Regions from separate parts of the Evansella cellulosilytica DSM 2522 genome, predicted to be linked through region 3. Evidence: riboswitches for the same ligand, from Rfam matches in the RefSeq annotation. Region 3 holds a riboswitch; each other region holds the start of a gene.
The links. A riboswitch is a leader RNA that binds a small molecule or an ion and turns the genes downstream of it on or off. The one in region 3 is predicted to bind cobalamin.
Positions count from the first base shown of each region.

Region 1: another riboswitch for cobalamin. It lies ahead of BCELL_RS21705 (prenyltransferase/squalene oxidase repeat-containing protein); the one in region 3 lies ahead of metE (5-methyltetrahydropteroyltriglutamate--homocysteine S-methyltransferase).
Region 2: another riboswitch for cobalamin. It lies ahead of BCELL_RS20680 (ribonucleoside-diphosphate reductase subunit alpha); the one in region 3 lies ahead of metE (5-methyltetrahydropteroyltriglutamate--homocysteine S-methyltransferase).

Region 1 covers NC_014829.1:3,054,432-3,060,069, forward strand. Annotated here, with positions in the region: gene BCELL_RS21700 (DUF4430 domain-containing protein) at 1-365, opposite strand, end outside; gene BCELL_RS21705 (prenyltransferase/squalene oxidase repeat-containing protein) at 704-2,005, opposite strand; cobalamin riboswitch at 2,133-2,325, opposite strand; gene BCELL_RS14195 (hypothetical protein) at 2,410-2,973, opposite strand; gene plsY (glycerol-3-phosphate 1-O-acyltransferase PlsY) at 3,081-3,722, opposite strand; gene BCELL_RS14205 (PucR family transcriptional regulator) at 3,911-5,164, shown strand; gene ald (alanine dehydrogenase) at 5,265-5,638, shown strand, end outside.
Region 2 covers NC_014829.1:4,521,468-4,527,105, forward strand. Annotated here, with positions in the region: gene BCELL_RS20680 (ribonucleoside-diphosphate reductase subunit alpha) at 1-2,098, opposite strand, end outside; cobalamin riboswitch at 2,275-2,471, opposite strand; gene BCELL_RS20685 (Cof-type HAD-IIB family hydrolase) at 2,730-3,473, opposite strand; gene BCELL_RS20690 (hypothetical protein) at 4,265-4,726, opposite strand; gene BCELL_RS20695 (ATP-binding protein) at 4,946-5,638, opposite strand, start outside.
Region 3 covers NC_014829.1:675,965-681,602, reverse strand. Annotated here, with positions in the region: gene BCELL_RS03125 (ABC1 kinase family protein) at 1-347, opposite strand, end outside; gene BCELL_RS03120 (hypothetical protein) at 624-1,100, opposite strand; gene BCELL_RS03115 (metallophosphoesterase) at 1,304-2,131, opposite strand; gene BCELL_RS03110 (DoxX family membrane protein) at 2,528-3,031, shown strand; cobalamin riboswitch at 3,216-3,398, shown strand; gene metE (5-methyltetrahydropteroyltriglutamate--homocysteine S-methyltransferase) at 3,575-5,638, shown strand, end outside.

The sequences.
Region 1 (5,638 bases), 2.3 Mb from region 3:
TTCTTTTCACTCGAATCATTATGATTACTACTTGATGACTCTTCACGATCTTCTACTGTATCAGCACTAGTAGATTTGCTTGAATTTGCAGTTTCACTATCATTCGGATCATCTTTATGTAAAGATTCCTCTACCTTTTCAATAGATTCCTCTTTTTCTTCCGTATTATCGTCTATTTCCACTTCATTTATTTTTAAGTCATTATTAATATCGCTAAATTTCCGTTCACTTATAGCATCTTTTCCAGTCAAATCAGAAATCGTTAATGAAGAGCTATTTTGTCCTTGTCCACAACTAACTAAAAATAACACCATGACAGTAAATAGGAGTAAACGAAATAACTTACTTATATAAGTGACCTTCAACTTGTTTCCCTCCTATAAATGTATATCGGTTTATTATCTCGATTCTTGTTCTTCAAAAAAACGTGAGTAAAGAGGATGACTCAAAAGGCACTTTTATACCTTTTGAGCCAAACTATAAGCTAAGCAGGGTGTCTCCATAGTAACTACTCTAAGTGGATCGAATAAAAGAAAGTATAAGAATCGAGTGTAGCCATTGCCATGACTTTCTATAGACTATGAGACAGCCTCATCCTAACAAAATCGTAGTTGTTACTCTAAGCTTACATAATATAAATAAACGGTATGTGATGTCAGTTTCTTACCTGACTTCACTTCATACTTTTTTAAACTTTTTTTATTTAATTCAATACTTTTCTTCTTTGTGTAAAAAAGATAACTGTCCCAATGAGAAAGAATAAAGCACCAAGAGCAAGTACATGATAATTGGAAGTTGCTGTGTCAGGAAGGCGTTCTCCTTCTTGACTAGTGGTTTCTGTTTCGTTTGATGATTGATGTTCTGCCTGATTATTATTCTCGTTACCATTTGATTCTCCATCAGTTACAACTACCTGTTCATTGTCAACCTCTTGATCTTCTTTGAGCTTTTCCTTTTTTTCCTCTTCTTCAATTAACTCTTCTTGTTCTTCAGTGTCAACATCACCCGGGGAATCTACAGGTTCCTGTGTCTCTTCATCATTTGGATCCTCGACCTGATCACCTGGAGTTTCTTCGATAGGTTCAGGTTCAACCTCCGGCTCTACATAACTAAAGTCATATAAATGACTAACTCCTAAATTGTTATAAGCTACTAAAGCTTGAAATGCTTGTTCTGTTGACATACTATTTTCTGATGTATCGCTTAATAGCCATTTATATGCACCGTTTTCTAGTTGGTAATCTAGTAAATGTTGAAGGGGGTGGTGTCCATCATTATAAAAAGGCTCTTGTGTAACATCGACTCCTACAGATGACAATCCTATAATAACCTGAGCTGCAGTGTTTGAGTTAACACCCCAGTTATCAAACCCTCCGTCTTCTTGCATGACGTCAGCTAATAATGTAACAGCCTTGTCAATTTCAGCTTGTACTTCATCTCGATCTTTATAAAAACCAAGAGCTGTTAATGCCATGCCCGTGAAATCTAAATCGGCATTAACACCATCCCAGCCCCAACCACCATGAGGTAGAGATTGTTCTAGAATTTTATTTAATAACTTTTCTTCTGTCCACAAAGCGTCTTCAGGTATATCGTATTCCCCTGTATTTAGTGCAATCAATCCATAAATTTGCGCAGATAGCATATTTATAAATTCATCAGAATATACTTTCTCGATTAAGTTTACCCCTTCAAAGTCTGTAGGGTCCTCGCCTATTGCAGCTACAGCAATGACCATTCTCTGTAAACTAGTACCCCTTAGTACTTGATCCAGATCCTCAACTAAATACCCTCTATAAAGTTCAGATACGTCATCTGGTAAATGATTAGCCTTCGCCAATGCTGCTATGGACCAATCTGTATAATGCTCTGTTTCAATTAAGTGTGCAGCAGTTCGTTCTATATCTTGTTTCACCTCTTGACTAGCTAACACATTCAACGGAAATAATAATAGAACAAGTATCATTGCGACAATAGATTTTCTTAATAAAAGTAATTTAGACATTTTTCGCTCTCCCTCTTTTTTATGTAATATTTTGGCATAAAAAAAATCCCCTTGAAGGAGAAGTTTGTCAAAGAAATAAACTTACAAAACAGTTCACTTCTTAACACCCTCCTATCCTCGTAGTACTGGTGAAAAAATAAAATAGGCAGGTTTCCTGGCTCATGGTCATAGCTTCCTACGTCTTCCCATCATTAAGACAGTGACATACTGTAGGTTGCTCCCATTTACAGTGGCGGGACCGCGTTGGATTTTCACCAAACTTCCCTATTAAGCTAAGATTCTATCACGAGAATTTTAGCACCTATTTTAACTTTCAATATTTTTATGTCGAATGTAATAATAACATAATGGATTGATTAATGTATATGATGAATGTTAAAAATTTTTAAAAAACTACTTTAAGACTATTGAAATAGCATGAATTTAATTAATAACGCAAATACTCTAGCTAGCAATATCCCAAACAGCAAGAGTGAGAAAGTAAATAACCACTTCGTTAAATTCTCTATTATGATATAAATAATAACAGATTTCTTCCTTGGAATTTGTCCCACTTTTATACGGTATGACAGTGGTCGAATTGGTAAACCAACAGTTCTTTTCAATTTCTCAAAATCTCTTTCCACATATCTGCAAAATTCTTCAAAATGAATATTTTTATCATCTGAATTTTTTATCAAATTATTTCTAAACTGATGATATGCATGTAAACAATCTGGGTGAAACAACTCATAGTACGTTTTCACCAATTTATTTACTTCGTTTATGATTGCAATACCATCATCTCGACTGATTTGTTTGTATAAGTACGGCTCCATCACTTTAAAAATCGGTAAATATACGCTATATAGTCTTTGCTTTGCGATTGAAACTCTTCCCTTTCTTGATGCAACAAAAAAACCTAAAAAAAACGAGATGCTTACTAACAAGATACTATATAATAATATGTGTTCTGTATGAATGTTCACTATGCCCCCTCCCCCTTTATTAATTCCACCAGAGCATGAATAGCTTACATTCGTAACCCTTTAAGCAAAAAAATACGACATTCATATATATGAATGCCGTGACCTACCTATGATTTGATGATTTCCTCACTAAGTTCCTCTTTTATTTGTTCCTGATACTTCTTTATTCTTTTATCTGTTATTTTGACTTCTTTACCGCAAATATAATTCGTTATATTCGATCGATGTAAATAAACCATAAATAACGAAAATAACGTAAATAATAGCATCAGCTCAAAACTACCTATAAAAATGGAATGAACGGTTAACGCAATGCCAATGGAAAGCGAACCAAAAAAAACATACTTTGTAATAAAAATAACTAAAAAGAATGTAGAGTAGCCGCTTAGAAATAATATCGGGTTTATTGTAATGAGAACTCCAGCTGTAGTAGCGACAGCTTTCCCACCACGAAAGTTAGCGAATACAGGAAAACAGTGTCCTAAAATGACGGCAACCCCGATATACACTGGATTAACCTCAATAGAAAATATCACAGGTAATGAAACTGCAAGCACACCTTTACTAACATCACCTAATAAAACGAGAATTCCTGCTTTTTTCCCTAAAACTAGTGCACTATTGGATGCTCCTAAGTTTCCGCTTCCAAAATTTCTTACATCCGCTCCATACTTGAGCTTACCTACAATAAGCGCAAATGGTATAGACCCGATTAAATATGCTAATAATATAATAAAATAGGTTTCCATTTAATCACCCCATAGTTTCGCAATAAAGGTTCATAGATTTAATTATATAATATATTGTCAATATTCATATACAATTAACAAAAAATGTAGAATTTAATTTTTTCCATACATATCGCTTACTGAATTGTTGATTCCTTTTTACCTTATAATTAATGTATAATTATATTAACACTTTTTGTGGAGTGATAATGATGAAAAAAGAACAAAAACATGACCCGTTCAAGAAATCTTTTGGAAGTTTAGAAAATCTAGTAGATAAAATTAGTGATGTGTTGAGCTGTCCCGTCACGATTGAAGATGCAAACCATAACTTATTAGTATATAGTTCACATGATGAACGAACAGATCAAGCGAGAATTGCTACCATTATCGGTCGAAGAGTACCAGAGAAAGTAATTAATCAATTTTGGAAGAACGGTATATTACCAAAGTTGCTTGAAACTAACAATCCAGTAAGAGTACCAGAAATTATAGATATGGGTATTAGTAATAGAGTTGCTATATCTATTAAAGCTAATAATGATATTTTAGGGTTTATATGGGTTTTGGAAATTAACAAGCAATTGAGCGATAATGACCTAGCATTACTGAAAATGGCAGCAGAGACTGCTAGAAATCAGCTTTTACAAAGACAAGTACGAAAACAAAAGCAAACAAAAGGTTACCAAGAATTTTTTTGGCAACTCCTAACAGGACATTTAACTTCCACTGAAGAAATAGTGAATAAATTTGATCAATTGGAAATAATCCCTCCTTCCTCCTTTTTCATTGTTATTTTTTCCTTTAATCATGACATTACTTTGGAAGAAGAACGTCATATTTCATATTTACTCACAATATCACAGCAAATTCGCACCGTTTTTTATGTCATTGATGGCAACGAATTGATTTTACTGAGTACTACAGTAAATGATAATGATTTTGATATAAATTTCTCTTCCTTTCTCACAAACTTTACATCACAAATGAAAAAAAAGTTTAGTATTGATGACATAATAAGCGGCGCTGGAAATAAATACAATAAATATGAAAATATTGAGACTAGTTATCAACAAGCAATTACAGTATTAAACTTAAAAAAGCAGTACCCAGACGAATTAATAAAAACTCATACGTATGAAAAATTAGGGATATTTCGATACATAGAGTTTCTTCAACAAAAAAATAAGGTAGATAACTATTATAATCAAGCCATTCTAAATCTAGAAAGCTATGATCAAAACCATAATACTCATTTATTACATACCCTCGATACATTTTTATCAATGGACAGTAACGTCAATGAAGCAGCCAATCAACTTCATATTCACACAAATACACTACTTTATCGTTTGAAAAGAATATCCGAAGTAGGAAAAATCAATTTGAAGAATATGAATGAAAAAACTTCTCTCTTCGTTGATATGAAACTATATAAGTTAAGTAAACAAACTCATTTGTAAAAATACACAAATGAGTTTGTTTTATTTCGGAATGATGAACAATGAAAAATAAAATAATAAACTTTATACTTTACATACGAAACTTAAGGGGGTAGAAAGTATGTTAATCGGTGTACCCAAGGAAATTAAAAATAATGAAAACCGTGTAGCTTTAACACCTTCTGGCGTTGATACTTTAATAAAATCAGGTCACCAAGTACTAATAGAAACTGACGCAGGAATAGGTAGTGGTTTTTCCGATGAAGACTATATAGCTGCTGGTGCTGTTATAGTAGAAAAAGCGTCAGATGCTTGGACTGTAGAAATGGTGATGAAAGTGAAGGAACCACTTCCAGCAGAATATCAATACTTCCACAAAGGATTAGTGCTATTTACGTATCTTCACTTGGCAGCTGAGCCGGACTTAGCGAAGGCATTAACGGAAAATGAAGTAATAGCAATTGCCTATGAAACAGTAGAGGTTAATCGAACGTT
Region 2 (5,638 bases), 840 kb from region 3:
CCGACAAGTGAATGTCTAGTAACTCCTTCGCCTTCACCGTGTTTTTTACATAAATATTAAACGACACTCCTTGATCAATATGCTTTTGACGTGCCCCGTTCTGTTTTACACTCCATATTTGGTCAATATCATGTGCTGACTTGTAATACCACGTCGTTGCCGGTGAAATATCTGGCGCTGTTACAGGAATACGAAAATTCTTTTTTTCCTCAGCATACTCTTTACGATAAATTGGATCTATTGAAGCTGTCGTTCCCGCAATGATCGCCGTTGAAGAGTTAGGTGCAACTGCCATTAAGTAGCCATTACGCAAACCACTTCTATTAACCATTTCCGCAAGCGCTATCCACTTTTCATCCGTATAATTCCTCTGTGAAAAATACTTTCCTGTATGCCAAGCGGAATTTTCAAACTTTTCGTAAGCTCCCTTTTCCTTCGCTAATTCCATACTTGCTTCGATCGTTAAATAAGCGATCTTTTCATAGAGCTTGTCAGCAAAGTTGATAGCCTCTTCAGATTCCCAACGAAGTCCTGTTATCGCTAGAAGATGATGCCATCCAAACGTACCTAGCCCGATTGCTCTGTATTTCTCATTTGTCAGCCTCGCTTGTGGTACTTCAATATTATTTATATCAATCACGTTATCTAGCATTCTTACTTGTATCGGTATAAGCCTGGACAATACCCCATCCGTTACGGCCGTAGCTAGGTTAATAGAGCTTAAATTACACACAACGTAATCTCCCGCTTCTTTTGTAATGAGTATCTTCCCATCCTCTGTTGTTTCTTCCTTTATCGTTGTTGCACTCATATTTTGCATAATCTCTGTGCAAAGATTTGAGCCGTACATCATGCCACAGTGCGCATTCGGATTTTGCCTATTGGCCTCATCACGATAAAACATATATGGCGTTCCTGTCTCAAGCTGAGAAATCATGACCCGTTTCATGATTTCAATCGCAGGGACACTTTCTTTTGAAAGTCGTGGATCTCTGACGCATTGCTCATATTTTTCTCTAAAGCTGCCTGCGCCTCGCTCTTCATCATAGAAATCTTCTAAGCTAAAGCCCATTGTTTGGCGTACCTCATGAGGATCAAATAAAAACCACGCTTCTCTCGCTTCGACCTTCTCCATAAATAAGTCAGGTAAACAAACACCTGTAAATAAATCGTGCGTCCGTTTTCTTTCGTCACCATTATTTAACTTAGCATCTAAAAATGAAAAGATATCTTTGTGCCACACATCTAAATAAACGGCAATTGCTCCTTGCCTTTGTCCTAGTTGATCTACCGATACTGCTGTGTTGTTTAATTGCTTCATCCAAGGAAGCACCCCAGACGATGTCCCTTTAAAACCTTTGATTGATGAGCCCTTCGCTCTAATCTTCCCTAAATAAATGCCGATCCCACCACCGTTTTTACTTAATGTCGCAGCATCTGTCGTACTATCAAAAATCCCTCTTAAACTATCATCCATCGTATCAATGAAACAGCTTGATAACTGCCCATGTGTTTTCCCCGCATTAGACAACGTCGGTGTCGCTACTGTCATATAAAGATTTGATAGTGCCCAATATGCTTCTAAAACATAGTCGAGGCGCTTGCTTTGCTTCTCCTCTTTCATTAATGTCATCGCGATGATCATAAAACGCTCTTGCGGTAATTCTAGTATATGTCCTTCATGGTCTCGCGTAAGATAGCGGTCGATTAATGTATGTAAACCTAGATAAGTAAATTTGGAGTCATTTGATTTATTTAGTGCTGCTTCTAATCTCTCTAAATCATCTTTTTGGTAGGCGCCTGCTAAATCTTGATCGTAAAAGCCTGCTTCTACTAAATAAGTAACGTTATGAGCAAATCCTGTATACACCTCTTCAGGTCTCATTTGCCGCTTCTCAGCTACTTGTTTATATAGCTGCTGCAGCCGAATCGTCGCTGCAACATACGTCCAATCAGGCTCGTCACTTGAAATACGATCAAGTGCAGCTAATAACAAGTCCTTTTCACTCTTATCAAAATGCCAGTTTCCCCAATTTAAGTGCTCATATTTTTTCTTTAGTTCATCCCAGACGTCTAATTCCTTCACTAAAGTATTCATTACAATCTCTCCTTTTTAGTAAAAAATAAAAAAGCCCTTCCTCAACGGAGGAAGAGCTTGGCTTACGGAGTCGGCATGTCATATTTGTGGCATAAGAATAGAATCTTCTTAATAGAGATACTATTAATTCTATATCCACCGTCCTGCCGCTCCATGATCTCATTCCCCGAAGACATGAAACTGTTGAAATAGAAGGCAGGTCTCCTGACTAATGCTTCAACCTACTTTGAGCCTTCCCATGCAAAAGCCTTTCAGCCTCCTTGCACAGTGGATTTCTCATTTCGTCTGCATTTACAGTTGCGGGGACAGTTTCGGATTCACACCGAATTCCCTATTAAGCTATAAAAATAGCACCTTTATTTCAGCAAAATCAATATATAGTGTTTTCATTTGTTTTTGAAACTTTATCTAGTATGATGAGTGTATCGAATCTTGTCATTGAACGCAACCATATTCGTTCAACTATTTTTCGACAAAATATGACGATACTGACTCAAAAGGTTTTCCTATTGACTTCTATGCTAAGTAAGTACAGTGCCGCAGCCTTCCGTTCACAGCCCACTACAAGTTGGTTAGTGGGCTCGCGGAGAACTGTATCTAATCATAATAATTTCTATAGCTTGATAAGTCATTATATCGTTTTCAAAGCAAACTTTTTAATGCCTAAAGCGACACCATCTTCATTGTTTTTCGTTGTCACCCAATCAGCAGCGTCTTTGACAACAGGTTGTGCATTCCCCATCGCAACGCCTACTCCTGCTTCTTTAATCATCGCAATATCATTTAAGCTATCTCCCATTGCGAGCACATTGTCCATTGTTATGCCAAGTTCCTCACATATTTTTCTTAGCGCAGAAGCTTTGTTAATTCCTGCCGCGTTAATTTCTAGGTTCACAGGATTCGAGTTCGTTATTTCTAACCGATCATCTTTTGACAAAAATTCAAAAACTGTTTTTCTCGTTTTATCATCTTCAATATGATAACAAAATTTCAACCATTCGTGCGCTTCAATCTCATCCTCTGGAAATTCGTCCCGCCAAACTTTTTCTGGCGTTACTGCCCAAAAATGAAGATCATATTTCTTTTTTAAGTCCCACATCATTTTTATTAAATCTGGAGCTAGTTCACTTTGATCGAAAACTTCCCCTTTGTTGTCCCAGATCAAACTTCCATTTACCGTTACAATGTAGGACGATAAATTTAGTGATTCTATGTATGGCTTTAATGTCAAAATGGATCTACCAGTACTTATCACAACCGTCATCCCATTTTGCTCCGCTTCCATAATGGCAAGTCGATTTGCATCTGAAATGCTATGATCACTGTTCAGCAAAGTGCCATCCATATCTAGTGCAATTAATTTAATAGCTTGCATGTACTCCACCCTTTCTTTCTTGTATTGTCAGTTTACCATATCAGGATATGTTTTACTCTTGGGTGAGACTTTCTAGACACGGTTTTCGAGGAAGATCGTTTTAATTTAAAGGTGAGTGGTGTGGTGATATGAACCCGGTTCATTTTCCTCACCTTCAAACTCACTTTTTCTCCCTTTTTCTCCTGGTTTGAAGGTGAGACTTTTGAACCCGGGTTCGCTCTAACCCGGGTTCATTTCCCTCACCTTCAAACTCTTCTTTTCTCGCTTTTTCTCCTGATTTGAAGGTGAGACTTTCGAACCCGGGTTCGTTTTAACCCGGGTTCATTTCCCTCACCTTCAAACTCTTCTTTTCTCGCTTTTTCTCCTGGTTTGAAGGTGAGACTTTTGAACCCGGGTTCGTTTTAACCCGGGTTCATTTCCCTCACCTTCAAACTCTTCTTTTCTCGCTTTTTCTCCTGATTTGAAGGTGAGACTTTCGAACCCGGGTTCGTTTTAACCCGGGTTCATTTCCCTCACCTTCAAACTCGCTTTTCCTCCCTTTTTCTCCTGATTTGAAGGTGAGACTTTCGAACCCGGGTTCGTTTTAACCCGGGTTCATTTCCCTCACCTTCAAACTCTTCTTTTCTCGCTTTTTCTCCTGGTTTGAAGGTGAGACTTTTGAACCCGGGTTCGTTTTAACCCGGGTTCATTTCCCTCACCTTCATGCTCTCTTTTTCTCGCTTTTTCTCCTGATTTGAAGGTGAGACTTTTGAACCCGGGTTCACTTTAACCCGGATTCATTTCCCTCACCTTCACGCTCTCGCTTTTTCAATTAAGTACTGTGTGCCATACAACACATACGCTTTATAGTGAATATATAGAAAGAATTGTAAATAATTTAATCGTTTTAACTCGATTATTCTTATCTTCTTCAGAAAAGGCATGAATAAAAAGGCAAAAGCGCCATTAGCTATGGCATTTAATAATACGTATTTTTTAAAGTTCCCGTATGAATATTTTAGTAGCCACATAGACATTGGCATATAAGGTCCAATATCAAATGGCAGCTCATCTCTTATAAAGGATCTCGGTTTATCATAAAACTCCCACCAATGACGCTTACGTCCATACAGATGATTAATCATTTCAAAAATGCCAACAATACCGCTTGCTAAGGAATATCGCTTCATACTACGCTTACCAATAAATATTAATGTAAGCCAAGGAATAATGATTAATGCTACATTGAATAGCGTGTGCCGCTTTGAGGTCATAGTCATAGTGAATTCTCCTTACCTATTTGATACTTATAAATTGTCCATTGAGAATTTTAAAAATTCGTTTATTTTCTGACTATTTACTCTATATTAATACCAGTATTTCCAGCTTTCTCCTTCAAAATCGACCATCCCTATTAACAAACAGATCGTACATCAAAATAAAAAGAGGTAGTCTCAATAGGTATGGAAAAATCACCCATTTGAGTCCACCTCTTACTCTGTCGGTAATAATACCGTAATTGTTGTTCCAACGTTTAATTTGCTATTGATGTACATTTCCCCGTCATGCTCACCGATGATATTCATACTAATCATTAAGCCTAATCCGGTGCCATCTTCTTTCGTTGTATAAAAACGTTTACCTAAATTTTCGATCTTTTCCTCAGGTATTCCTTTCCCCTGATCAATAAACGATATTTCCACTTTATCAAGCTTCTTTCTTACAGCTATTGTGATAACACCATTATGATCTTCCATTGCTTCTATTGCGTTTTTAATTAAATTTAGAAAAACTTGTTTTAGTTTATTTTGTTCACAGTCAATCAACATTTCTTCGTTGTCTTCTATTTTTAATGATATTTCTATGTTATGTAAGATTGCTTGTGTATTGGCAATCGTTATCACAGTTCGAAGGAGGTGTACAATGTTTGTCGTTTCATACTCGTATTCTTTTGGTTTTGATAAAAGTAGAAGCTCATTTACAATGAGATTTATTCGTTCTAATTCAGATGCCATGATCTCTTTATACGGCTCCGCATTTTTATCTCGAGCACCTAACAATTGTAAAAATCCCATCAAGCTCGTTAACGGATTACGAATTTCGTGAGCAATACCGGCAGCTAGCTCTCCTATTACTGACAATTGTTCAGAATGACGGAGTTTTTTTTCATTTTCCTTTACATTTGT
Region 3 (5,638 bases):
ATCGAAGCTGAAGCAACAGCCTTTTCCTCAATAGATAAAAAATGTTCCTCTATAGAAGTGCCCCATTCCCTCTCAAGTATCTCCTTAATTTCGCCCCACTCCGATGGCGGAACATGGTCTGTTAGATCTTGAATTTGATTGATAAATCCATGAGGCAATAGGTCTGCCCTAATACTTAATAATTGGCCAATTTTAATAAGTAACCCCTCTAGCTCAAACAATGTGTTCCGAAATCGTTTCCCAATTTTTATCCATAACAGTTCCCAGTCAGACTCAGGTTTTTTTCTAAGCTTGTACCAATACACCTGTAAAAAAATGACGAAAGCCATCTTTAAAACTATAGCCATACGCCGAACCTTACTTTTTACCTTCATCAGTCATCACTCTCTCTACTTCGTTTAATTTAGTAAATAATTTTTGAATGGTAATACAGGTATTGATTTGTAGCAAACTTAAGAAAATAACCTTTTGTGGAAATCCAAGACATAACTTAACAAAGCATTTGAAAAAAATTCATCTCTACTATAATAATATATACGATATAAATTAGCGTACGTTTCACAAAAGCCAGCAAAAGAGGTAGAAACCTTTTTGCTGGCTTTTATGTTTAACACTGTTTTCTATTATATAAATGGAACCATTATTAGCGTAAGACCGATAAAGAAGAAAACAATTGGTGAAACGATATTAAGTATTAATCCAAGAGTAGCAAATAGCTTCTTTCCTTTTGCCGTTGCTACACCTATAATTCCTAGAACGACTCCAATCACATGACCAACTGCAATTCCAAATGCTAGCATAATAGCAATTCCTAACCTGATGTCAGCACGATCCATTAAATCAGCATACTCAGGTGCTGCCGTTTCGAGAGTCATCATTTCTGTTAACTCATCGAATGTATAAGGTGTATTATCCGCAATCGTATAGTAATCGTTAATTGAAGATTGTACAAGGATAACTGCTACTATAGCTAATAAAAACATGACACCAAAGATAATGAAAGAAATTATTCCTAATACTGAATGTTTCTTTTGATTTCCTTGCTCATGGTGCTCAGAAGTAAAACCTTGCTGATTATGCGTTTGCATTTCGTTGTTCAATTGTACTTTACCTACCTTTCGAAATTCGGAATGATATTTTTTTTTACCGCACGAAAAAAGCGGCCCAAAAAAATTATACAATAAATTTCTGTCTATAAACCAAAAATTTCCTGATACTTTCGAATCGTTTCTATATTCTCTCATCATTACAATCGACCCATTAAAACAACTTATTAATCATTGTAATAGTACAAAGGTATTAATTAATCCACTTCCAACGTAACCACTACAATTTCCGGTCGATTAAATAACCTTACTGGAAACAAACTATTCCCAAGTCCTCTATTTACAATCATTGTAGAAACTTCTTGGGTTTGCTTCCCTGATGCGTACTTCGGAAATAAACCTTGATTCGGTGCTAATACTCCTCCAACGAAAGGCAGCCTAAACTGACCACCATGAGCATGTCCTGAAAAGATCAAATCCATATGGAACTTCGAGTATACTGGAAACAATTCTGGTCGATGAGAAAGTAAAATATGGAAATAATCTTCCTCCGTTTCATTAGTGATTGCGTCGTTCATAAACTCGTTCACTACATCATAGTCGGAGCGACCCGTTGTATCCTGTTGTGGATCGTCAATACCTGCAATCATTATAGAGTCGTTATCAATACGAATTTCTTCAGAACGATTTCTAAGAACTACGACCCCTAATTGAAGTAGTTTACTCTCTAGAGAATCATAGATTCCAGAACGCCATTCATGATTACCAGTCACATAATAAACTGGTGCAACTTCAATTAAACGTTCCATTAAAAGTAAACTATTCTCTTCGCCACCTCTTCTGGAATCTATTAAATCGCCAGTAAATACGATGATATCTGGCCTTTCCTCTTTCACTACCTCCATTAATCTATTTTGGTCATCTCCAAACTTTTTCCCATGCAAATCTGAAAGCTGAACAATTTTAAAGTCTTCAAAGCTAGCAGGTATTTTATGTGATTGAATTGTGTAATCTGTCAAAGTCAGGGCATTATTTTCGTAATAGAAAAAATAAATAATTGCCATTAACAGTAATAATAGATACATATACTTTCTCCTATATAATTTTTTCAATAGACTCACCACCATTAGCTCGTGTATTTACAAACCTTATTAGCCACTCCAATTAGTAGCTTTATTTTAAACTAATATTGTTTGGAAGTCTTTGAAAAAAATGATCATATTTAATAAATGATAGAGTTTTTGTGAAAATACTCACATTCACATTTTCGTCACTAGTTTGCAACATAACGTTCATAAGTGTGACGTTCATCACACCTTTATCCGTTATATACTACAAGTGAAGATAGTTAGTGGTCACTAACAAGAGCGACGCAAAGTCAATCACCTTAACAAAAGCTATTATTATTAACTTATTAAAAAGAACAGATCACAAACGATCTTCGAAAAATAAAATAAAAACCTTTAGGGGAGGAATTATTCATGTTTATCGATTTCTTACGAAACAACAAAATTGCAGCTGGTCTTTTAACAGTTTTACGTCTTTACTTAGGTTGGTCTTGGTTAACAGCAGGATGGGGAAAAGTGACAGGGGGATTTGATGCTAGTGGATATTTAAACGGTGTTGTTGCTAATGAAACTGTTGCAGCTACTTACCCAACGTACCATGCCTTCATTGAGAACTTTGCACTTCCATTTGCAGGAACATTTAGCTTTATGGTCGCTTGGGGAGAGCTTCTTGTAGGATTAGGATTAATATTAGGTGTATTAACAACAGCTGCAGCGTTCTTTGGTATCGTTATGAACTTCGCATTTATGTTTGCAGGTACTGTGTCTACTAATCCTTGGATGGTTCTCATTACCATTTTCATCTTAGCAGCTGGCTACAATGCAGGTAAATTCGGTGGAGACCGTTGGGTTATCCCTTACCTTCGCACTGTAATTTTCAGAGGAAAACTTGATAAAACAGCAACGGAAATTGCATGATGATATGAGGAGGACTCAATAACCAATTGAGTTCTCCTTTATTTATAGTTAAAGTAAAAGTTTGCTGTTGATTATCACTTCAGGACGCTTGCACCTGTTGTGAATATTAACACCAGCCTTTAACTGAGTTTTCAAACAATAGTATATGCTTTCCAATTTTTTTATGTTATAGTTATTAGCAATTACATATCGTGTAAGAATTGGTGCCAAACTGCGGTTTGGCTTAAAAGGGAAGAACGGTGTAATTCCGTCGCTGTCCCGCAACTGTAAATCGGAGTAACTCACAGTTACCACTGTCTTTGATGATGGGAAGGTGTGAGAAGCATTGATGATAAGCCAGGAGACCTGCCAATTCCTAGTACACACCAAATACCTACGTGGAAATAGGTGGTGACATTCAATTTGTACGACAAACGAGTGATGAGGATGCTCATTTAGCATGTTTTTTCTACTTATCAAACTTGATTGTTAAGCCATCTCCTAACGCGGGGATGGCCTTTTTGTTATTTGGAGATATGTAAAACATTTATGGGAGGGTCCGAAATGAATTTAATTAGTACAGTACATGGTTATCCTTACATCGGTGATAACAGAGAATGGAAGAAATGTTTAGAAGCCTTTTGGAAGAAAGAAATAACAGAGGAGCAATTTAACTCAAAAATGGAAGCAATTCGCTTAAATCATCTGAAGCGCCAGCAAGAATTAGGTTTAGATTTTATCACTGTTGGTGATTTCACCCTATATGATCGTATGCTAGATCATGCAACAATGTTTGGTATCATACCTGAACGTTATAGTTGGATAGGTGGGAAGGTCGAGTTTTCAACATATTATGCAATGGCACGTGGGAAAAGTGATGTTATCGCATGTGAAATGACAAAGTGGTTCAACACGAACTATCACTACATTGTACCCGAATATGAAGACAGACCGTTACAATTAACTGAAAACTATATTTTAGAGTATTTTATAGAAGCAAAGGAAAAATTGGGTCTTATTACAAAACCAACTATCATTGGTCCGTACACTTTTGTGCAATTATCTAAAGGATATGATGAAAAAACGAAAGCATCGTTTTACTTAAAACTATTACCATTGTATGTAAAAGTGTTGCAGGAGCTTGTTGACGCTGGTGCAGAGTGGATACAAATCGAAGAACCTTCATTAGTACTATCTCTAGATAAGGACGATATTAAACTCGTTCAACAAATATACAGACAATTAGTCGAAAGTGTACCATCAGCTAAAATTATGCTGCAAACATACTTTGAAGGTTTATCAGCATATGAGGACATTTGTGACATCCCTGTCGCAGGAATTGGATTAGACTTTGTACACGGTAAAGAGCAAAATACATCCTCCATTCGCCAGTATGGTTTTCCAAAGGATAAAGTGTTAGGAATTGGGGTGATTAATGGGCGAGACATTTGGCGTGCTAATTTAGCAGAAAAAGCAACAGATGTTCATGCTGTATTATCCATCAGCGGTGCTACTAAAGCATGGATCCAATCGTCATGTAGCTTACAGCATGTTCCTGTGACTACAAAATCAGAAACGAAGCTTGAGTCAACACTAATAAACGCATTAGCTTTTGCTGATGAAAAAATAGTTGAAATAACAAGTGTAACTTCCTATGTGCGAGATGATGCTTGGTACGGGAACAAGCGCGTATCTGACAGTATGAAAGCTATTGAAACATTAAGTCAGCATAAAATGAGAAAAAATGAAAAAGTGAGAGAAGAACTTTCTTTACTCGAGCAAAATCATTTTTCAAGACCAATGGCTTTTAAAGAACGACAATCTTTACAAAAAGAAGTACTGCAATTACCCGATTATCCAACAACGACTATCGGCAGCTTCCCTCAATCTAAAATAGTAAAAGAAACACGTAAGGCATGGAGACAGCAAGAAATTAGTGATGATACTTATAGAGATTTTCTAGAAAAAGAGACGGCACGTTGGATCTCCCTTCAAGAGGATATTGGACTGGATGTTTTAGTGCACGGAGAATTTGAACGTACAGATATGGTTGAATACTTTGGAGAAAAATTAAGTGGCTTTGCATTTACTGAAAAAGCATGGGTTGTCTCATACGGTTCCCGCTGTGTAAAACCACCAGTGATATACGGTGACATTGAGTGGACTTCTCCAATGACTGTAAAAGAAGTTGTGCAAGCACAAAAATTAACTTCTAAACCTGTAAAAGGAATGCTAACAGGACCTGTGACTATTCTAAATTGGTCCTTCGTTCGTGATGATATTTCACATGAACAAGTAGCGAATCAAATTGCATTAGCACTAAGAAAAGAAATTACCGCTTTAGAGGATGCTGGAATTAAAATTATTCAAGTTGATGAACCTGCATTACGTGAAGGCTTGCCACTACGTATCGAGAATAGAGATGCATATTTAGCTTGGGCAATAAACGCATTTAAACTAGCAACATCAAGAGTTAAAAATACGACTCAGATTCATACGCATATGTGCTATTGTGAATTTAATGACTTTATTGAACCGATTCGTGCACTTGATGCTGATGTTATTTCTATTGAGACTTCTAGAAGTCATGGCGAACTAATCGAGTCGCTTAAACAAGATCCATATGAT